3 regions of the Rhizobium sp. NPDC090275 genome follow, and region 1 is predicted to be linked to each of the others. Evidence: predicted binding sites of a transcription regulator. Region 1 holds the regulator's gene; each other region holds the start of a gene.
What was found. Region 1 encodes PhoB, which activates phosphate uptake and scavenging genes when phosphate is short. Its sites were predicted from a motif close to TGTCATNNANCTGTCAT; they were not measured.
Positions count from the first base shown of each region.

Region 2: the regulator PhoB is predicted to act here: its motif matches at 2,949-2,965, upstream of ACIQUB_RS27525 (LTA synthase family protein).
Region 3: the regulator PhoB is predicted to act here: its motif matches at 1,741-1,757, upstream of ACIQUB_RS25515 (DUF2794 domain-containing protein).

Region 1 covers NZ_JBIVYL010000005.1:16,649-24,308, reverse strand. The annotation lists gene pstC (phosphate ABC transporter permease subunit PstC) at 1-1,169, shown strand, start outside; gene pstA (phosphate ABC transporter permease PstA) at 1,166-2,488, shown strand; gene pstB (phosphate ABC transporter ATP-binding protein PstB) at 2,503-3,318, shown strand; gene phoU (phosphate signaling complex protein PhoU) at 3,362-4,075, shown strand; gene phoB (phosphate regulon transcriptional regulator PhoB) at 4,112-4,795, shown strand; gene ACIQUB_RS13870 (GcrA family cell cycle regulator) at 4,877-5,422, opposite strand; gene ACIQUB_RS13865 (aspartate aminotransferase family protein) at 5,850-7,046, shown strand; gene argF (ornithine carbamoyltransferase) at 7,094-7,660, shown strand, end outside.
Region 2 covers NZ_JBIVYL010000014.1:23,620-31,279, reverse strand. The annotation lists gene ACIQUB_RS27535 (TadE/TadG family type IV pilus assembly protein) at 1-209, opposite strand, end outside; gene ACIQUB_RS27530 (DUF1003 domain-containing protein) at 383-907, opposite strand; gene ACIQUB_RS27525 (LTA synthase family protein) at 995-2,890, opposite strand; gene ACIQUB_RS27520 (TolB family protein) at 3,165-3,998, shown strand; cobalamin riboswitch at 4,024-4,207, shown strand; gene bluB (5,6-dimethylbenzimidazole synthase) at 4,247-4,933, shown strand; gene ACIQUB_RS27510 (DUF2865 domain-containing protein) at 4,947-6,065, opposite strand; gene ACIQUB_RS27505 (NADP-dependent malic enzyme) at 6,194-7,660, opposite strand, start outside.
Region 3 covers NZ_JBIVYL010000012.1:24,546-32,205, forward strand. The annotation lists gene ACIQUB_RS25505 (hypothetical protein) at 1-283, opposite strand, end outside; gene ACIQUB_RS25510 (GNAT family N-acetyltransferase) at 754-1,311, shown strand; gene ACIQUB_RS25515 (DUF2794 domain-containing protein) at 1,318-1,719, opposite strand; gene ACIQUB_RS25520 (thioredoxin family protein) at 2,191-2,928, opposite strand; gene acnA (aconitate hydratase AcnA) at 3,183-5,873, opposite strand; gene ccmA (heme ABC exporter ATP-binding protein CcmA) at 6,130-6,792, shown strand; gene ccmB (heme exporter protein CcmB) at 7,322-7,660, shown strand, end outside.

The sequences.
Region 1 (7,660 bases):
CTCAGCTCGCGAGCGAAGACGTTGCCGCAGGCGTCGGCGATCCCGCCGGTCTCCAGGCCAAGCTCGCCGCCAAGGGCGTTCCGCTCGCCGGCGTACCGCAGCCTTACATGATCGAAGGCGCTCAGAAGCTGAACACCGAAAGCGGCATCAGCCGCCTGATCATGACGCTGGTCGTTATCGCGCTCGGCGTCGCCGGTGGCTTCTATGCCCTGCGCGAAGTCGCCCCCCGTTTCCGGGCCCGCAACCGCGTCGAGCGCGTCATGCTCTGGGGTCTGCTGCTCGCATCCTCCATCGCCATCCTGACCACCGTCGGCATCGTCATGTCGATGCTGACGGAAGCCGCCCACTTCTTCGCTGAAGTTCCGGCCGCCGACTTCTTCTTCGGTACCGTCTGGGATCCGCGCTTTGCCGGCGCCGGCAGCTCGTCCTTCGGCCAGTTCGGCCTCATCCCGCTGCTGCTCGGCACGCTCTACATCGGCTTCGTCGCCATGCTGGTCGCGGTTCCGGTCGGCCTCTTCGCGGCCATCTACATGGCGGAATACGCGGCTCCCAAGGTTCGGGGTATCGCCAAGCCGCTGCTCGAAGTCCTGGCCGGTATCCCGACCATCGTCTACGGCTTCTTCGCCCTCGTCACCGTCGGCCCCTTCCTGCGCGACCTCTCGTCCCAGGTGAACGGCCTTCTGACCGGCGATTACAGCAACTTCATCCAGGCACAGAGCGTTCTGACCGCCGGTATCGTCATGGGCATTATGCTGATCCCATACGTCTCCTCGCTGTCTGACGACATCATCACCGCCGTGCCGCGCGCTCTGCGTGACGGTTCTCTCGGCCTCGGCGCCACGCGTTCGGAAACGATCAAGAAGGTCGTTCTCCCCGCCGCGCTGCCGGGCATCGTCGGCGCCCTCCTGATGACCGCCTCGCGCGCCATCGGCGAGACCATGATCGTCGTGCTTGCGGCCGGTGTCGCCGCCCGCATCCAGATCAATCCGTTCGAGCCGATGACGACGGTGACGGTCAAGATCGTCAACCAGCTGACGGGTGACCTTGAGTTCACCTCGCCGCAGACGCTGGTTGCCTTCGCGCTTGGCATCACGCTGTTCTTCATCACGCTTTGCCTTAACATCTACGCGCTCTTCATTGTGCGCAAATACCGGGAGCAGTACGAATGACGGACGTTGTTTCCTCCGGACAGGGCGTCGTCGTCTCCAAGGCGCCGGCCCGCCGCGACATCGGCATCAAGCGTCGCTACGCCGCCGAACGCCGCTTCCAGGCCTATGGCATCGCTGCCATCTCCTTCGGTCTGATCTTCCTGGCCATCCTGCTCACGACGGTCATCCGTCAGGGCTACACGGCCTTCGCGCAGACCTCGATCACCCTGCCGATCGAGTTCTCCGAAAAGGTGCTCGACCCCAACAACAAGCGCGCCACCGACCCGTCGGTGCTGATCGCCGCCAACTATCCGGTGCTGATCCGCGACGCCATGGTCAAGACGCTCGGCATCAACGCCCAGAGCCGTCCGGAAACGCGCGACGCCACCGCGATGATCTCCAAGGGCGCGCCGATCGTGCTCCGCGACATGGTCGTTGCCGATCCGTCGCTCATCGGCAAGACGGTCAACGTCACGCTTCTCGCAGACGCCAATGTCGACTCGGCCATCAAGGGCCAGATCGACCTGACGGTTGACGAGAAGAACCGCAAGGTCAACGACCGCCAGGTCGGCTGGATGCAGCAGATGGCAGCCAGCGGCACGCTCCACAAGGAGTTCAACACCGGCCTCTTCGTCAACGGCAACTCCAGCCGTCCGGAAGCCGCAGGTCTCGGCGTCGCCCTCATCGGCTCGCTCTACCTGATGTTGATCGTTCTTGCCTTGTCGCTGCCGATCGGCGTCGCCGCTTCGATCTATCTCGAAGAGTTCGCGCCGAAGAACAAGCTGACCGACCTGATCGAGGTCAACATCAATAACCTCGCGGCCGTTCCGTCGATCGTCTACGGTCTGCTCGGTCTCGCCGTCTTCATCAACTTCGCAGGCCTGCCGCGCTCCGCGTCGCTGGTCGGCGGTCTGGTGCTGACGCTGATGACGCTGCCGACCATCATCATCGCCACCCGCGCAGCACTGCGCGCCGTGCCCCCTTCGATCCGTGCGGCCGCTCTCGGCCTCGGCGCTTCGAAGATGCAGATGGTGTTCCACCACGTCCTGCCGCTGGCAATGCCTGGCATCCTGACCGGCACCATCATCGGTCTGGCGCACGCGCTCGGTGAAACCGCGCCGCTGCTCCTGATCGGCATGGTCGCCTTCGTTGCCAATGCGCCTGCCACCCCGATGGATCCCTCCACGGCTCTGCCGGTGCAGGTTTACATGTGGGCAAACGAAGCCGAACGCGCTTTTGTCGAGCGCACGTCCGGCGCCATCATCGTCCTGCTCCTGTTCCTGATCGTCATGAACCTCGGAGCCATCCTCTTGCGTCGTCGCTTTGAGCGCCGCTGGTAAACGGAGTAAACATCATGAACATGTTGACGGAAGCAGCAGTTGAGAAGGCGCTAGACCAGAAGATGAATACCATTCCGTATAAAATGATCGGCCAGGACGTCTCGGTTTACTACGGCGAGAAGCGTGCGCTTTTCGACGTGAAGCTGAACATCCGCGAAAACACCGTGACGGCTCTCATCGGTCCGTCGGGCTGCGGCAAGTCCACCTTCCTGCGCAGCCTGAACCGCATGAACGACACGATCGACAACTGCCGCGTCACCGGCAAGATCACGCTCGATGGCGATGATATCTACGATCCGGATATCGACGTCGTCGAACTTCGCGCCCGCGTCGGCATGGTGTTCCAGAAGCCGAACCCGTTCCCGAAGTCGATCTACGAAAACGTCGCCTACGGCCCGCGCATCCACGGTCTCGCCAAGGCGAAGGCCGACATGGACGTCATCGTCGAGCAGAGCCTGCAGCGCGCCGGCCTGTGGAACGAGGTCAAGGACCGCGTGCATGAAGGCGGCACCGGCCTGTCGGGCGGTCAGCAGCAGCGTCTGTGCATCGCCCGCGCGATTGCCGTTAGCCCAGAAGTCATCCTGATGGACGAGCCCTGCTCGGCGCTTGACCCGATCGCGACCGCAAAGGTCGAGGAGCTCATCCACGAGCTGCGCGAAGCCTACACGATCGTCATCGTCACGCACTCGATGCAGCAGGCAGCCCGCGTTTCGCAGCGCACCGCCATGTTCCACCTCGGCAACCTCGTCGAGGAGAACGATACCGACAAGATGTTCACCAACCCGGATGATCCGCGCACCCAGGATTACATCATGGGCCGCTTCGGCTGATCTCCGAAACCGGTAAACCTCAGGACATTCAAGGATAAGCCCCATGGCATCGACACATATCTATTCCGCCTATGACGATGATCTCAAGTTCCTGACGCGCCGCATCTCCGAAATGGGCGGCCTCGCGGAACAGATGGTCGGCGACGCTGTTCGCGCGCTCGTCAACGGCGATACTTCGCTCGCCCAGAAGGTCATCTCCGACGACGTGATCCTCGATCACGCCGAGCGCGAGATTGGCGAAAAGGCGATCATCACCATCGCCCGCCGTCAGCCGATGGCCGCCGACCTTCGCGAAATCATGGGTTCGATCCGCATTGCGGCCGATCTCGAGCGCGTCGGCGATCTCGGCAAGAACACCGCCAAGCGCGTCATCGCGGTTCAGAGCACCGGCGTTCCACGCAAGCTCGCCCGTGGCCTCGAGCATCTCTCCGAACTGGCGCTCGTCCAGCTCAAGGAAGTTCTCGACGTCTACACCAGCCGCGTTGCAGATCGTGCCAAGTCGATCCGCGAGCGCGACGAGGAAATCGACGCGATGTACACCTCGCTGTTCCGCGAGATGCTGACCTACATGATGGAAGATCCGCGCAACATCACCAGCTGCACGCATCTTCTCTTCTGCGCCAAGAACATCGAGCGCATCGGCGACCACGCCACCAACATCGCAGAGACCATCTACTACATGGCTACCGGCGCCCAGCCGGAAGGCGAGCGTCCGAAGGACGACACCGCCAACACCGTCGGCGCGGTCACGGAATAAGCGTTCCGGACCCACGCCCCCAGGAGACCGAGACGAATGATCCCAAGAGTAGCAGTCGTTGAAGACGAAGAAGCACTGAGCGTGCTTCTTCGCTATAACCTTGAGGCCGAAGGCTTCGAAGTCGATACCATCCTTCGCGGTGACGAGGCCGAAATCCGGCTGCAGGAACGCACGCCTGATCTTTTGATCCTCGATTGGATGCTGCCCGGCGTATCCGGCATCGAGCTGTGCCGTCGCCTGCGCATGCGCCCGGAGACGGAGCGCCTGCCGATCATCATGCTGACCGCCCGTGGCGAGGAAAGCGAACGCGTTCGCGGCCTGTCGACCGGCGCCGACGACTATGTCGTCAAGCCGTTCTCCACGCCAGAGCTCGTCGCCCGCGTCAAGGCGATGCTGCGCCGCGCCAAGCCGGAAGTGCTCTCCTCGCTGCTGAAGTGCGGCGATATCGAGCTCGATCGCGAAACCCACCGCGTTCACCGCAAGAGCCGCGAAGTCCGCCTCGGACCGACCGAATTCCGCCTCCTGGAATTCCTGATGTCGTCGCCGGGCCGCGTCTTCTCCCGCTCGCAGCTGCTCGATGGCGTCTGGGGCCATGACATCTATGTCGACGAACGCACCGTCGACGTTCACGTCGGCCGCCTGCGCAAGGCGCTCAACTTCTCCAACATGCAGGATGTCATCCGCACCGTTCGCGGCGCCGGCTATTCGATGGAAGCGTAAGGCGCTTCCATTCCGTCCGATCCAACGAAAAACGGGCCCGCGAGGGCCCGTTTTCTTTCGTTCCTTATCCGGCTTTCCGGGTCATGCGACCCGGTTGGCGGCCTTGCGGCGCTCGTTGACCGGCTGGTAGGCCATGCGCTGGTGATAGGTGCAGTAAGGCGAGTTGTCGGGGGACTCGCAGCCGCAGAAGTGGAAGTCGTCCGTCAGCGGATCGCCGACCGGCCACTTGCACGTACGCTCGGTCAGTTCCGTGAGGCCGAGGCGGCGCGAGATCGGAACGACGACGTTGGAAGCCGGACGGTAACGGACTTCCTCGATCGCATCGATGTCCATCTCTTCCTTGAGAGCCACTGCGCCCTGCGGGCGGGCAACGGCGCGGCTTGGCGAGATGCGTGCGGAATTGAAGCTGTTGGCGGGGCGCGGGGTCGAAACCGCCGGACGCTTCGGCGCCCGTGTCGCCGTCGTCGTGCCGCCGGCCTTGGCGCGGCCAGGCAGGTTCAGACGGTGGACCTTGCCGATGACGGCGTTGCGGCTTACACCGCCAAGTTGTGCCGCAATCTGGCTGGCGCTCAGGCCTTCGGCCCAAAGCTTCTTCAGTCTTTCAACGCGCTCGTCTGTCCAGTTCATGCCCTGTCTCCGCCTTATTGCGTTGGTGTAGGCAGAATCCTTCACCCATGGCACGGACGTGTCCGGACCAAGAAACGCTTGCTCGATTTTGGTGACTAGTTCCGCCGCATGCAGTCTAGTAATTGAGTTTTAACCTAGAGTGAGGGCGACTCCGTGACAAGAGTCGGTTGAATCGCGGCGAATCGATTTCTCGGTTTTCCCCAACTTGCTGGGTGGTAGAGTCATTTCTGCAACATTAGCTGTTGATAGCTCGCCCGCGCCCCGATGCTTGCTTGACGCATGCGACAAAAGCTCAGTTTTGTTGACATCGCACTGCGAAAAGACAATAGTGCCCCTCGCCGCCGAAAGGCGGCATTTTTCATTTCCGGGCACCCGCTTTTTAGCCGGATTCCGGGCCTTTGTTGAGCGAATGACAGGAGATCGCGCCATGGCTGAAGCCGCGCCGCTTTATGATACCTACTCTCGTGCCCCGCTGCGGTTCGAGCGAGGAGAGGGCGTGTGGCTGATCACCGAAACTGGCGAGCGATATCTCGATTTTGGCGCGGGCGTTGCCGTGACCTCCGTCGGCCATAGCCATCCGCACGTCGTCGGCGCGCTTAAGGAGCAGGCCCAGAAGGTCTGGCACCTTTCCAACATTTACGAAATCCCCGGCCAGGAGCGCTTCGCCAAGCGTCTGACCGATGCAACCTTCGCGGATAAGGTGTTCTTCACCAATTCCGGCGCCGAGGCGCTGGAATGCGCGATCAAGACCGCGCGCCGCTACCAGTATTCGAAGGGCCATCCCGAGCGCTTCCACATCATCACCTTCGAAGGCGCATTCCACGGCCGCACGCTGGCGACGATCGCCGCCGGCGGCCAGGAGAAGTACCTCGAAGGCTTCGGCCCCAAGACACCCGGTTTCGACCAGGTTCCCTTCGGCGATATCGAAGCCGTCCGCGCCGCCATCACCGATGCCACGGCCGGTATCTTGCTTGAGCCGGTACAGGGCGAAGGCGGTATCCGCCCGGCGACCACGGAATTCATGAAGGCGCTGCGCCAGCTTTGCGACGAAAACGGCCTGCTTCTGATCCTCGACGAGGTTCAGTCCGGCGTCGGCCGTACGGGCAAGCTCTTCGCGCATGAATGGTCCGGCGTCACGCCCGACATCATGGCTGTCGCCAAGGGTATCGGCGGTGGTTTCCCGCTCGGTGCTTGCCTGGCAACCGCCGAAGCAGCCTCCGGCATGAAGGCCGGCACCCATGGCTCGACCTATGGCGGTAACCCGCTCGCCATGGCCGTCGGCAATGCCGTGCTCGATGTCATCCTCGAGGAAGGCTTCCTGCAGCACGTCAACGACGTCGCACTCGTCTTCCGCCAGGGCCTCGCATCGCTGAAGGATCGCTTCCCCGATGTGATCGAGGATATCCGCGGCGAAGGCCTGATGCTTGGCGTCAAGGCGGCTGTTCCGTCAACTGAGCTCTTGCAGGCCATCCGCGCTGCCAACCTGCTGGCCATTCCGGCCGGCGACAATGTCATCCGTTTGTTGCCCCCGCTCGTCGTCACCGCTGACGAAGCCCGCGAAGGCCTCGCGCGCCTCGAGCGTGCCGCCGAGAGCGTGCGCGCCAAGGCAAAGAAGACGGCTTGAATGGATGGATGCCCGGCCGGATGGCGGGCGCAACAGGTTAAAGACAGATGGCTTCCCCAAAACACTTTCTCGATCTTTCCGCGGTAACCTCCTCCGACCTCCGGGTCATCATGGACGACGCCAAGACCCGCAAGCAGGCCTTCAAGGCCGGCCAGGGCGACAAGCCGCTGGCAGGCAAGATGCTGGCGATGATCTTCGAAAAGCCCTCGACCCGCACCCGCGTCTCCTTCGACGTCGGCATGCGCCAGCTCGGCGGCGAGACGCTGTTCCTCTCCGGCACCGAAATGCAGCTCGGCCGCGCTGAAACGATTGGCGACACCGCCAAGGTCCTGTCGCGCTATGTCGATGCGATCATGATCCGCACCACCGACCATGCGCGCATGCTGGAGCTCGCCGAACACGCGACCGTTCCTGTGATCAACGCGCTGACGGATGACACCCATCCCTGCCAGATCATGGCCGACATCATGACCTTCGAAGAGCATCGCGGTCCCATCAAGGGCAAGACGATTGCCTGGATGGGCGATGGCAACAACGTGCTGCATTCGCTGGTCGAAGGGGCCGCCCGTTTCGGCTATCGCATGAACATGGCGGTACCCCTTGGTTCCGAGCCG
Region 2 (7,660 bases), on a different contig from region 1:
ACGAGCTGGGCGCGCTCCTGCTCGGAGAGACCGGCCACCGCCGTGCGTGCCGCATCCGCCGTCAGCTGCTGCAGCGCATGCGCGGCGCTCAGGTAAATACCATAGGCGATCAGCGTGAGAAGAACGAGTAGGAAAACCGGTGCAACGATTGCGAACTCTATCGCGGCCGCACCCTGCCGGTTGGCGAGAAGACGTCGGGCATTTCTCATGCACTGCACTCCTTGCAATGGCCAACGCCGCAGCGAAGACAACCGAAGGATACATTTAACCTTCTTAATTTTTGCTTACCTAATAAACCCCATGCGTGTACCTGCAAAATATCAGGGTGTACGGAAATGGCGCGCTATTCCTGTGGCCGGCTAATCTGTTCGCCGGCCAAGGATCAGTTGCCGAGCTTCTGGGTCAATCTGGCGATATCCTCGCGCAGCGCGGCGATCTCGGTCATCACCTGCATGTCGATCTTCTGGTGCAGAGACAGCACTTCCAGCTCGGCCTTCAGGTTGACTTCATAGTCCTTGGCAGCCTCGAAGCGATCGCGCTCGGCCTGCCGGTTCTGCGACATCATGATGATCGGCGCCTGGATGGCGGCGATCATGGAGAGGACGAGGTTGAGGAAGATGAAGGGGTAGGGGTCGAAGGCGCGGGTCGACAGGATGATGGTGTTGATGACGCACCAAACGGCCAGGAAGACCAGGAAGGTGGTGATGAAGGCCCAGGAGCCGCCGATGCGGGCGATGCTATCGGCCATCCGCTCGCCGAAGGACGATTCGGCTTTCAGCGCGGCATTGATATCCGTCGAGATGATCTTGCGGGCATGGGCCTTTTCCAGCACGCGCTTTTCGATGTCGCCGAGCTCGTTGGCGGATTTGTCGAAATGCAGGTGGACGAAACTGGAGAGATTGTTCATGGCGCGACTCCCGATCAACTTATGTTGGCGGGGAGTATTCCGTTCTGCGCCAGGAATGCAATGCGGCAACGTGCATGTCTGCCGTGCTTAGGAGCCCTCAGCTCGCAGCCAAGAGTGCTGCGGGAAGAAGCGCTCGACGGTCTGCGCCTTGCCGAACATCACATCGTGCTGGAGATAGCGATAGTCGCGGACCAGCGGATCGATGGTCTTGGCGTCGCGAACCCAGTCCGGCGAAGCGGTGTTGTCGCGGGTGATCAGCTGATAGCGGTCGACGATCGGATACTTCTTCTGCACGCGGCCGAGGAAGCCGGTATAGAACGGGTGCTCGTAGCCGGCGAATTTCAGCACATGATAGGGCAGCTGCGACGGGCTGATGGTGCCGACGTTCTGCTTCACGCCCTTGCGGTTCGACCAGATGACGAGCGGCGTCTCGTGCTCCTGCTTCATCACGCTGACGGATGCCCGGCGGGTTGCGACTTGGTCTGGCATGTAGCCGGTATTCGTGTAGACGCTGCCGAGCGGCGGCAAGTGGTCGCCCCAGAGCACGATTATCGTTTCGCGATCGCGCTTGGATGCCCATTCGGTCAGCATCTGGAAGCTCTCGTCGGCCTCCTTGACGCCTTGCGTATAGGTGGCGAGCGTGGCGCGGTCGGCGTCGGTCAGATTGCCGGTGATGTCGACCGTGTTGTTGGCGTAGCGGTTGGGCTCGTAAGGGCCATGTCCCTGCAGGGTGACCGCGAAGAAGAAGAAGGGCCGGTCGAGCCCGTCGGCTTCCTGCATGATCTCCTTCATCAGGCTGTCGTCGGAGGCGAAGATGCCGCGCTTTTCCATGGTCGGCATGGTGTCTTCGGTGCGGAATTCCTCGAATCCGAAATCCTTGTAGACCTCGTTGCGGTTCCAGAACCAGCCGCTGAACGGATGCAGCGCGCGGGCCGCATAGCCTTCGCCGCGGAAGAAGGTGGCAAGCGACGGGATGTCGTTGCGGATATACTGCTGGTAGGGAATGCTGCCATAAGGCAGGAAGGCATTCGAGAAGCCGGTCAGCGCCTCGAATTCGACATTGGCGGTCATGCCGCCGAACTCGGGCGAAAAGACGTGGCCGGACTGTGCCGCGCGGATCGTCGGCATCGGGTCTTCGGAGAATTTCAGCGTCTTGAGGCGCGTCGGGTCCCAGAAAGATTCGCTCATCAGCATGATCACGTCGGGCTTGTCGCTCGGTCCGCTGAGATAGCCGTAGTTGCGTGAGGGAATGGCGTCGAGCGCCTGCGCATTGAGGCCGGCGGGCGAGGCGACGTCGGCCATCGGGATATTGAAGATAAAGGCGAGAATGAAGCCGTTGCTACGGTAGTTCTCTTTCTGGTCCCACATCATCGGCACGACCTGAAGGCGGTCGCGGATATAGGAATATTGCGAGTAATCCATCAGCGAGCCGAAGGCGGCGATGACGGGAACAGTCAGGCAGAGATTACGGATGCGGTTGCGGCGCGCCATCTTCGGCAGGCGACGCCAAGCGTAACGCCATGCGAGCACGAGGCCGGTGACGGAGAGCAGAATGCCGACGGCAACCGCGATAGCCGTCATCGGGCGGTCGCGGACCATGACCGGAAGCAGTTCGAGGATCTGGCGGCCGAACAGCATGTCCGAGGGATAGAGCGGATCGGAGAGATAGTGCTGTTTCTGATTGGAGACGAGCGCCGGCATGAGCACGAGCGGCAGGACGACCAGTGCAGAGAGGAAACGGCGGCCGAGGATCGCATCGACGCAGAGCATCACGATGGTCAGCATGACGACCGTGGTCATGCCCGGGCGGGCCGTGGAAGACAGAAAGGCGCCCACGTCGGTTGCGCCGCCGCGCGCGATCACTTCGACAGAGAAGGTTGCAAGCAACGCCATCACGGCGGTCAAGGCGACTGCAATTGCGCCGCGCAGGATGGAAGGGCGGGTATCCGCGCCAACGCCACCATAGAGTGCCGCCTCGCGCATTGCCGCTCCGGACTTGAAAACTTGCGCGATCAATGGCGGAACTCCAGCGTCATCATAACGTCATCGAACTGTCACATCTTCGTCATGAACGCTAGATGAACCATTGTTGTTTCGCGGCCTTAACGCTTTTTTGATCACAAACTTTTCGGTGGCCGGTTGCCTGATTTCGCGCGGGCTCGGGATGAGGAGTGCCATTGCCGCGCGCGGGCGATCCTTGCGTGCCTTAATTAGCTGTCGTAGGTCATGGATATGTTCGCGTCAGAGGAGAGTTTGCATGCGCAGTTCCGTCGAGATCTACAACGTCAAGACGGGCGAGGCCCGTGTGATCTGGCAGACCGAGAGGTTGGTCGAAGCGCCCAACTACGCTCCTGACGGTAGCTATCTCCTGCTCAACGACGAGGGCCTGCTCTACCGGCTGGCGCTCGACGGGTCTGCCAAGGTGGCGCATGTCGATACCGGCTTTGCGACCGCCTGCAACAACGACCACGGGATTTCGCCCGATGGCAAAAGGATCGTCATCTCCGACAAGGTCGAGTTCGGCAAGTCGGCGATCTACACGCTGCCGATCGAGGGTGGGGCGCCGCAGCTGGTGACCACCAATCATCCGTCCTACTGGCATGGCTGGTCGCCTGACGGGAAGGACCTCGCCTATTGCGGCATTCGCGGCGACCTGTTCGATATCTACACGATCGACGTGACCGGCGGCGAAGAACGGCGGTTGACGCATGGCGAGGGCCGCAATGACGGGCCGGATTATTCGGCAGATGGGCGCTGGATCTATTTCAACTCCAGCCGCACCGGCCTGATGCAGATCTGGCGCATCCATCCCGACGGAACCGGCGTCGAGCAGGTGACGCACGACAATTACGGCAACTGGTTCGCGCATCCATCCCCGAATAACGACAAGGTCGTGCTGATTTCCTACGATCCCGATGTGTTCGACCATCCGCGCGACAAGCATGTGCGGATGCGGATCATGGATATGGACGGGGGAAATCTGACGACGCTGTTCGAACTCTTCGGCGGGCAGGGATCGATCAATGTTCCAAACTGGTCACCGGATGGTGATGAGTTCGCCTATGTGCGATATTTCCCGGTCGAGGTTTGAGCGATTGCACAAGTCACGGTTTGTCGGCATAGGTGGCGCGTCGGGTGCCCGCAAGCTTGCGGGAGAATCGGGAATTCGGTGCAAGACCGGAACGTGCCCAACGCTGTAAGGCCGACGTCTGCCGCTTGATGCCACTGGCGCTTTGCCGGGAAGGCGTGGCAGACGGATGACGCCAAGTCAGAAGACCGGCCCGACAATCATAGACTGACCGCCTGGACAGCGGCCGGTTGTGTTGTTGGGGATTGACGATGCGACCAGACCAATCTGGCTCTCTTGCGAGAGCTGGTGCCTTTTCGACGAGCGAGCGCGACGCCGTTTACAGAGCCATCGAGACCAGACGCGACGTACGATCGGAATTTCTGCCGGATGCCGTGCCCGATGACGTCATCGGGAGGCTGCTGGCTGCCGCCCATCACGCGCCGTCCGTCGGCTTCATGCAGCCGTGGAATTTCATCGTGGTGCGTGATCAGGCCGTGCGATCCACTGTGTGGGAAGCCTTTTCCAAGGCGAATGCCGAGGCGGCGGAGATGTTTTCCGGCGAGCGGCAGCAGGCCTACCGAAACCTGAAACTCGAGGGCATTCGCACAGCGCCCGTCGGCATCTGCGTGACCTGCGATCCGGATCGCTGCGGCGACGTGGTGCTGGGGCGTACGCATAATAGGCGGATGGATTCTTACTCCACCGTCTGTGCCGTGCAGAACCTGTGGCTTGCGGCGCGTGCCGAAGGCATCGGCGTCGGCTGGGTCAGCATTTTTCACGAGGCGGATTTGAAACGGGCGCTCGGCGTGCCTGATCGGATCGAGATCGTCGCCTGGCTCTGTGTTGGCTATGTCGACCGGCTCTACGAGGAGCCGGAACTCGCCGTGAAGGGCTGGCGGCAGCGGCTGCCGCTGGAAGAGCTGGTGTTTGCGGATCGCTGGGGCGGGGGCGAATAGCGCGCGACGCCCTCTACTGCTTCTGCGCCGGCGGTTGCTGGGGTTGGGCGCCCGGCATGGCGGGGTGTTTCAGGTCAATCGATCCCTGATCGCCCGCCAGAAACTGCGGACCAACTTGGCGCACCTTGCCGGCGCTGGGATCGTAGGGGCGATCGGGGACCTGCGCCTGCGGTGCGGGCTGTTGAGGTGTGGCCGGGCTCTCGGGCTTGGCGGCGGCGGTGTTCGGGGTTTCGATCGTGGTGATCGAGCTCTGAGGCGACGGGGCGCTCACAGACTGGTTGCGGCGCATCTGTTCGTAATAGGCGGGCAGATTGCAGCTGCAGGAGGATTTTTCACCGGGCTTGCGGTTCTTGTAGGCGAATGCGTTCGGCATGGCGCTGTAAGGCGCACCCGTTGAGGCCGAGATCATGTTCTCGCTCTCGCCGCTGGAAACGTCGTGATAGTAGAGCTCTGTTTCGATGCCGGGGCACATCTGCTGGCAGGTGTTGGCGTCGCGGGCGAAATCGAAGGAGGTGGCGTTCGAGCGGATGGGGAAGAAGCCGCCGTCGCAGCTGCGCACGCAGATCGTGTTCAGATGCGTCAGAGGTTGGCCGCCGGGCGAGAACTCGTAGGAGCGCTGACGCTCGCCGCCGAGCGGAATGAAGGTGTCGCTGCGCATCGCCTGATCGTCGATGCTGGGCGGGTTCGCATATTGCGGCTCTTCATATTGCTGCACGGGCGCGTTGCAGTTGTTCTCGTCGAGCGCTGCGAAGAGCTCGTTGCGCAGGCGGGCGTCCGGGCTTTGCGCGCGCAACTCGTCACGACGCATCTGCAGGTCGGCGATGTTGTCGAGCATCTTCGCTTCGGCTTGTTCGAGCTCGCCGCAATAGCCGGCATTGTCGCCGCCGATCACCACCATGCTGCCGCTGCTGCAGCCGCTGCGGCGCTGGTCGCTGCGCAGCTTGCGAAGCTCGAGGTTCTGTTCGGTGATGGCGCTGGCGAAGCGGCGTATTTCTGACGACATGCCGCCGCCGATCGTTTCCGGGATGGTTGCCAAGCGAGCGCGCAGTTGACCGCAGATCGGCGCCAGCTGCGAATAGGCAGGGGCGGAAAGGGCAATCAGGAGTGCTGCGGCCAGCGTGAGGCGTTTCAAGGCATCGTCCCGTCAGTGAGCAAATACCAAATGGCGAAGGGCGGACCATGGCCCGCCCTTCGATATAACCTGCTTGTCTTAACAAGCTGCCGCTCAGAGCCTAACGCATTTTCAGCGTTCAAGGCAAATTACGCAGGTTGTGATGCTTCCACGACCGCGAGGGCCGCCATGTTGACGACGCCGCGCGAGGTGACCGACGGCGCCAAGATGTGGGCCGGCATGGCCGCGCCGAGCAGGATCGGGCCGACATGCAGGCCATCCGTCATCGACTTGACGACGCCGAGCGTGATGTTGGCCGCATCGAGGTTCGGGAAGACCAGAAGATTGGCTTCGTCGTGCAGCGTCGTGTTCGGCATGACGCGCTTGCGCAGCGTTTCGGAGATCGCGCTCTCGCCATGCATTTCGCCATCGACTTCCAGATCGGGGGCAGTGTCGCGCACGAGCTGCAGGGCGTTGCGCATCTTCGTGGCGCTTTCGGATTCACGCGAACCGAAGTTCGAGTGCGAGACGAGGGCCGCGCGCGGCGTGATGCCGAAGCGCTTGATTTCCTCGGCGGCGAGAACGGCGGATTCCGCCACTTCCTCTGCCGTCGGGTTGAACGTGACATATGTGTCGGTGAAGAAGGTGGCGCCGCGCTGCGAGATCAGCAGGCTGAGTGCCGAGAAATCGCGAACGTTCGGGCGCTTGCCGACGATCTGGCGGACGTCGCGCAGGTGCTTTTCATAGCGGCCTTCGAGACCGCAGATCAGCGCATCGGCCTCGCCACGCTTCAGCGCCAGCGCGCCGATAACCGTGGTGTTGGTACGAACGATGGTGCGGGCCGCTTCCGGGATGACGCCGCGGCGGCCGACCAGCGAGAGATAAAGCTCGACATACTCGCGGAAGCGCGGATCGTCTTCCGGGTTGATGACGTCGAAATCCGACAGCGGACGGATACGCAGGCCGTAGCGCTTCAGGCGCGTCTCGATGACCTGCGGACGACCGATCAGGATCGGCTTGGCGATACCTTCCTCGAGAAGGACCTGGGCGGCGCGCAGCACGCGCTCGTCTTCGCCTTCGGAGAAGATGACGCGCTTCTTGTCGGCATTCTTCGCGGCCGCGAAGATCGGCTTCATGACGAAGCCGGAGCGGAAGACGAAGCGGTTCAACTGGTCGAGATAGGCGTCGAAATCGGCGATCGGCCGCAGCGCCACGCCGCTATCGGCCGCAGCCTTGGCGACGGCAGGCGCGATGCGCAGGATGAGGCGCGGATCAAACGGCGAGGGGATGAGATAGTTGGGGCCGAAGATCGGCGTTTCGTCCGAATAGGCGCGGGCGGCGACATCCGACGGCTCCTCGCGAGCGAGGGCCGCGATGGCGCGCACGGCCGCCATCTTCATTTCCTCGTTGATCGTCACAGCGCCGCAATCGAGCGCGCCGCGGAAGATATAGGGGAAGCAGAGGACGTTGTTGACCTGGTTCGGGAAGTCCGAGCGGCCAGTGCAGATCATCGCGTCCGGGCGGGCGGCGCGGGCGAGATCGGGCATGATTTCCGGGTTCGGGTTGGCCAGCGCCATGATGAGCGGCTTTTCGGCCATCTGCGCCAGGAGTTCCGG
Region 3 (7,660 bases), on a different contig from region 1:
GACGCTTCGCGATCAGCCGGAAGCGCACGATATTGACCTGCCGGTCGGAGGCATTCGACAGCTCGACGAAAACCGGCTTGTCCGGATCCTGGCAACCGCTGGTTCCGCTGCTTGTGCCGGACACCAGGCTTGCGGAGTTCAGCCGGTCGGATTGCTGGAAATAGAGATAGAGACCAACGGCAGCGCCGACGCAGGCAAGGGCGGCAACGACGATCAGCGTGTGGCGGGGAAACAGCAGGAAGCAGATCAAGACGATCGGGACCGCGATTACCATGAAAATCATTAGGTCTGCTCCATTTCATTCATGAGCTAAAGCAGCCGGCAGCAAGAGGCAAGGCTTTGCGAAAGTTGAAGTTGCAATGCTAGCCAGGGGAGAGTTATCGGGATGGGTATCGGGCTGAGCGGTAGACGGCGTAACGGTGCTCGGCGAAGTAAGTGATGAACAGCCATCGACGTTGTGCGCCTGGAGACGTGCTTAGATACTCGGCACGAGGCCGAGGATAACGTCGAGAGCTGGGAAATCTCAGTGTTTCAATAGGTTACCGGCGGCAACCACACACTCCGTCGTCATTCTCGGGCTCGTCCCGAGAATCTAAGCGCGCTTCCACAGATGCGACCTCAATGGACCATCCGCCCCCCTCCCAACCATCGCAGCCCATCCGCTTTCCCCTTGCCAACTGCCGCTGCGAATGCTCTTCAAGCAGCGAACACCACCCCTCCAGACAACCGCCCCTCCAGACATCGGCCCGCCCCATGCCCGTTCTCCTCCGCGACGCTTCCCTTTCCGACATCGATGCGATCACCGCCATCTACCGCGATTCCGTCCTGAACGGAGTTGCGAGCTACGAGATCGCCCCGCCGGACCGCGAGGAAATGGCGGCGCGATACCAGGCCATTGTCGACAAGGGCTACCCCTATATCGCCGCCGAGGACGAGCATGGCGCGCTCATCGGCTATGCCTACGCATCGGCCTTCCGCACGCGGCCGGCTTATCGGTTCATGGTCGAGGATTCGATCTATCTGGCGCCGGCAGCGCGGGGCAGGGGCATCGGCAAGCGGTTGCTGGAGGAACTGATAGCGCGCTCGACGGCGCTCGGTTTCCGCCAGATGATCGCCGTGATCGGCGGTGCGCACCCGGCCTCGATCGCGCTGCACGCAAGCCATGGATTCGAGGAAATCGGCCGCATCAAGGGTTCCGGCTTCAAGCACGGGCGCTGGCTGGACACGATGCTGATGCAGCGGGCGCTCGGCGCCGGCACCTCGACCGATCCCGATCCAGACACCTATCCGGCGACGCTGTTCTTGGGTTGATAGCGCCTATTTCTCGACGAGCTTCAGCGACTTGTTGAACACCTTCAGCACCTGCTGCAGGTCGTGGCCGCGTTTCAGGATCTGGCCGTGGGTGTTGACGACGGAATAGGCGCCTTGCTTGGCGGCGAGCTTGGGATTCTTTTCGATGCGGAAGAGCGGCATCTCGCCGGAACGCTTGAAGACGGAGAAGACGGCAAGGTCCTTCAGGTGGTCGATCGCGTAGTCCCGCCACTCTCCCTCGCCGACCATGCGCCCGTAGATCCACAGGATCGCATCCAGCTCTCTCCGGTGAAACGTCACCGGCAACGGGTCCTTGCTCTGCTTGTAGTCCCTGATATCCACGACGACGGGGGAATCGCCATCGGTGGCCCGATTATTCCCACGCCGCAAATCCGGCTGATCTGTCATCAGTCTCGAATGCCTCCGTTCGTGACACGCGGGTGACAGTTTGCCTTAGCCTTTACAAATTGCAAGCGCGGCCTCGCGCGCATTAAGCATAGTCTGTGCAATCTGCCGCGTGCCGCATTTCAGTCAAAACAGCGCCTCAATTAAAAGTGAAATTCGCTCGCACTTGACCGGCGCATCCTCAGCGGATTCGCCGACACTGAATTCTGCGCATCGTCTTTCGGCACTTTGGAGGAGATGTGACTGTTTGGCGCCAGCGCGCCAAAGGGCCCGGCTGACCGTATCGACCTTAACCCCAGCCCCGAATACGATCGGTCGGGCCGCCCCGCTTCCACCTGATAAGACAGATGAAATTCTTTGAAGCGTGTCGCGATCCTTCGGATTCGCTAGTCACGCTTCAAGTCTTTGTTTTGTCGCATGTCGTCGCCGCAAAACCGCTGCACACTTTTGCGCGACATGCTTACGCCTAACGGCTCAGATGTTCTTGCCGGCCATTACCACGGTGGCGCCAAGGATCGCCGATGGCGTTCCGTCGGTCGTCGACGACTGCAGCATGACGGCGCAGCCCTCGAGATCGGGCTTCTGCAGCACGGTGGCGGGCAGCGTCAGCTTTGTCGCCTTGCCATCCCACATGCCGACCGTTTCGACATCCGAAACGCTGTGCATGTAGGAGATCTTCTGGCCGCTGTTTTCGCCCTTCTGCACCTCGATCGTCTTTTCACGATCGAAATAGACCATGACGACATTGGCCTTGCCCTGGCCGGGCGCGACGTTGATCTCGAGCTGATCGCCCTTGACCTCGGCCTTGATCGGAACGGTCAGACCTTCGCCACCGGTCAGAAAACCGTCGACCTTTTTCTCGATGCCGCCGATATCCGAACCCATGACATGATCGCGGCCGTTCACCACCACCTGCGGCGTGTAGACATTGGCGCGGCCCATGGTCTTAGCATAGCCGTACTGGCGCTCGGTGTTTTCCTTCGAGCTCAGCGTATCGGCCCAGCCCATGTAGTTCCAGTAATCGACATGATAGGCGAGGGCGATGATATCGCCGCGCTCAACGAGCTTGCGAAAAGCCGCGTCGGCGGGAGGGCATGAGGCGCAACCTTGGGAGGTGAACAGTTCGACCACGCCTTTGGGCGCCTCGTCGGCGAGCAAAGGGCTCGCCAGAGCGACACCTGCAATCAGCGAAATCAAAAACCGCGGCGACATTGCACCTCTACCTCTTTTCCTCTCCCACCCTTGCCGGACCAAAAAGCGTGGCAGGGTCTCCGTCTCTTCAACCTAGAGATAATCGCTCCCGATCCAAACGAAAAATCACGAACGGGTGAGACGGCGCCCGCGTGGGACAACTCCGCAACACTTCGCCGTGAGCCGGCCCCTCGTAGCCCTCCAGACCACGAAAAAGCCGCCGGAAATCGCTTTCCGGCGGCCATTATCAGGCATTTCTTAAAAATCAACGCCGATCAGGCTGCGAGATCTCGCAACACCGTCTGCAGGATGCCGCCATTGTTGAGGTAGATCACCTCGTCGAGCGTATCGACGCGCGAGAGCAGCGGAACGTCCTTCACGGTGCCGTCGCCATAGGTGATCTTCGCGATCTTCTTCTCGCGCGGCTTGATGTTCTCGAGCCCCTCGATGGTGACGGTCTCGTCGCCCTTCAGCCCCAGCGTCGCCCAGGTCGTGCCCTCCTCGAAGACGAAGGGGATGACGCCCATGCCGACGAGGTTCGAGCGGTGGATGCGCTCGAAGCTTTGCGCGATCACGGCCTTGACGCCGAGCAGGTTGGTGCCCTTTGCCGCCCAGTCACGCGACGAGCCGTTGCCGTATTCGACACCGGCGAAGATGACGAGCGGAACGCCCTCGGCCTTGTATTGCATGGCCGCGTCGTAGATCGATTCCTCTTCCTTCGACGGATAGTGGATGGTGTAGCCACCTTCCTTGCCGTTCGGGCCGAGCATGTGGTTGCGGATGCGGATGTTGGCGAAGGTGCCGCGCATCATCACTTCATGATTGCCGCGACGCGTGCCGTACTGGTTGAAGTCGGCAACGCCGACATTGTGCTCCAGCAGATAGGCGCCGGCCGGAGAGGCAGCCTTGATCGAACCGGCCGGCGAAATGTGGTCGGTGGTGATCTTGTCGCCGAAGAGACCGAGCACGCGGGCACCCTTGATATCGGAGACGCCGGAGCCGGTCTTGCCCATCCCGACGAAGTAGGGCGGGTTCTGCACATAGGTCGAGTTATCGTCCCAGGCGTAGGTCTGGCCCGGGGGAACCTGCACGGCCTGCCAGTTGGTATCACCCTTGAAGACGTCGGCATACTTCGTCTCGTAGAGTTCGCGGGTGACGTATTTCTGGATGAAGGCCTGCACTTCGTGCGAGGTCGGCCAGATATCCTTCAGATAGACGGGGTTGCCGCTCTGGTCCTCGCCGATCGGCTCCTTGGTCAGGTTCTTCTGCACCGTGCCAGCCAGCGCGTAGGCCACGACGAGCGGCGGCGAAGCCAGATAGTTCGCCTGCACGTCTGGCGAGATACGGCCTTCGAAGTTGCGGTTGCCGGAGAGAACACCCGACACGATCAGGCCCTTGTCGTTGATCGTCTTCGAGATCGGCGCCGGCAGCGGACCGGAATTGCCGATGCAGGTCGTGCAGCCGAAGCCGACGAGGTTGAAGCCGAGCTTGTCGAGATCGGCCTGCAGGCCGGATTTCGCCAGATACTCGCCGACGACCTGAGATCCCGGCGCCAGCGAGGTCTTCACCCACGGCTTGGTCTTCAGGCCCTTGGCAACGGCGTTGCGGGCAAGAAGGCCGGCGGCGATCAGGACTGATGGGTTGGACGTGTTGGTGCAAGACGTGATGGCGGCAATCGCCACGTCGCCATGGCCGAGATCGAAATCGGTGCCTTCGACCGCATAGCGATTGGAGAGCTGGCCGGGCTTCTTGTAATCGGCATCCATCGAGCCGGCGAAACCGGACGCGATGTTTTCCAGCGGGATGCGGCCTTCGGGACGCTTCGGGCCGGCCATGGCGGGCACGACGTCGCCGAGATCGAGCTCCAGCGTATCGGTGAAGACGAGATCGGAGCCATCGCCTTCGCGCCACATGCCCTGCGCCTTCGAATAGGCCTCGACCAGCGCGATGCGGTCATGCGAGCGGCCGGACATGGTGAGGTAGTTGATGGTTTCGCCATCAACAGGGAAGAAGCCGCAGGTGGCGCCGTATTCCGGGCCCATATTGCCGATCGTCGCACGGTCGGCGAGCGGCATGTTGTCCATGCCGGGGCCGAAGAACTCGACGAATTTCGACACCACGCCCTTCTTGCGCAGCATCTGCACGACCATCAGCACCAGGTCGGTCGCGGTCACGCCTTCCTTGAGCTTGCCAGTCAGCTTGAAGCCGATGACTTCAGGCAGCAGCATCGACACCGGCTGGCCGAGCATGGCCGCCTCGGCTTCGATACCGCCGACGCCCCAGCCGAGCACGCCGAGACCGTTGATCATCGTCGTGTGGCTGTCCGTGCCGACGCAAGTGTCAGGATAAGCGATCGTCTCGCCGTCCTCTTCCTTCGTCCACACGGTCTGGCCGAGATATTCGAGATTGACCTGGTGACAGATACCGGTGCCCGGAGGCACGACGCGGAAATTCTGGAAGGCCTGCTGGCCCCACTTCAGGAAGCGGTAGCGCTCGCCGTTGCGCTGGTATTCGAGCTCGACGTTCCTGGAGAAAGCCTGCGGCGTGCCGAATTCGTCGACGATGACGGAGTGGTCGATGACGAGATCGACCGGCACCAGCGGGTTGATCTTCTCCGGATCGCCGCCGAGCGACACCATCGCGTCGCGCATCGCCGCAAGATCGACCACGGCGGGAACGCCGGTGAAGTCCTGCATCAGAACGCGCGCCGGGCGATAGGCGATTTCGTTTTCGACCGTGCCCTTGTTATTCAGCCATTCGGCAACGCCAAGGATATGTTCCTTGGTCACCGACTGGCCGTCCTCGAAGCGCAGCAGGTTCTCGAGCAGAACCTTCATCGAATAGGGAAGCTTGGAAACGCCGGGCAGGCCGTTTGCCTCGGCCTTCGGCAGGCTGAAATAGACATAGTCCTTACCATCGACGGTAAGGACGGAACGACAGTGGAAGCTATCAAGTGATTTAGACACGAGAGACCCCGTTTCTGATCGCGAACACAATTGTGCGGACGCCTATGCACTAAAGGCACATCAGGATGCGGGTACGGCCATTTCCGCGGTCCGCACATGAAGTCAGACCTCATGTTCGGCGCTAGGATGAAATTCACGCCGACCGCTGGCGTGGTAATCCACATATAGATAACTTCATCAAAAGCTGCCAGAGAGGGACCAACCATTTCTGATTTTTTTGCATCGCATGACTGAAAACGTGAACCCCGGAACCCCCATGCATCTCCAAGCCTCCGATCTCGCCGCCCGCAGAGGTGAAGAGCTGATTTTCGAAGGGGTGTCCTTTAGCCTGACCTCAGGCGAAGCCCTGGTTCTGACTGGCAAAAACGGCTCCGGAAAATCCACCCTGCTGCGCGTGCTGGCGGGCCTGCTGCGCCAGGAAACGGGCACGGTCACCGTCACCAATGCGAACGGTGACACCGACATCCGGCTCCCCGAAATCAGCCACTATCTCGGCCACCGCAACGCCATGAAGAGCGAGCTGACGGTGGACGAGAACCTCGCTTTCTGGCGCCGCTATCTCGGCGACAGCCATCTTGGCGACACTGGCGGCGGTCGCGGCATGTCGATTGAAGACGCCGCCGACGCGGTGGGGCTGTCAGGCATCACCCATCTCCCCTTCGGCTACCTCTCCGCCGGCCAACAACGCCGCTTCGCCTTCGCCAAGCTTTTGGTCTCCCACCGCCCCGTCTGGATCCTCGACGAACCGACGGCAGCACTCGACGCCAGCGCCGATCAGCTTTTCGCCGGGTTGATCGAGGCGCATCGTGCGACCGGTGGGATCGTGATTGCGGCGACGCATCAGCCGCTGGGGTTGAACGATGCCAGGGAGTTGCGGATGGCGGGGTTTTCGGGGGTGAGTGCTGGGGTTTGGGGGTGATGGCTGTGAGAGACAATTATTCCGCTCAGCGGGTGCGGCCCCCTCATCCGACCCTTCGGGCCACCGACCGGGGTCGAGCCGCTGGTCTCGACCCGTCCTTCGGACCCCCGTTGGGGCGAAGGGAAGGTCGGCGCGAGCGGCCCACCACGAGTCCCTTCTCCCCGACGGGGAGAAGATGCCGGCAGGCAGATGAGGGGGCCACGGACGCTGAGTTCACCTATAGCCGCCCTGCAGAGGCTCCACGCCACCGTCGCGCCCGGATTACCCCCCTCTGCCCTGCCGGGCATCTCCCCCACAAGGGGGGAGATCGACTCGCCGAGAGGTTTCCGCCAAACAACGAAGGTAGAGCGAGCGGTCGCGCCCAGCCAATCTCCCCCCTTGTGGGGGAGATGTCCGGCAGGACAGAGGGGGGTACCGCCCCCACCAACCTCTCAAACGACCAAACCCACCAACCCACCAACCTCTCGAACACCCCACCCACCAACCTCGCCACAGGCCACCACCACCCCACCCCGAGGAGGCCCCACCCATGACCGCCCTCCTCTTGCGCGACCTGAAACTCTCCATCCGCGCCGGCGGCGGCGCTCTCGTCGGCGTGCTCTTCTTCCTCACCGTCGTCGCTGTCATCCCCTTCGGCGTCGGCCCGGATCTGGCGCTGCTCGCCCGCATCGGCCCGGCCATCGTCTGGATCGGCGCGCTGCTCGCGGCTCTGCTCGGCCTCGACCGCCTGTTCCAGGCGGAGCGTGACGATGGCGCGCTCGATCTGATGCTGATGCAGGAGACGCCGCTGGTCTTGACCGTTCTCGTCAAGTGCCTCGCCCACTGGCTCGCCACCAGCCTGCCGCTGGTGATCGCCTCGCCGCTGCTC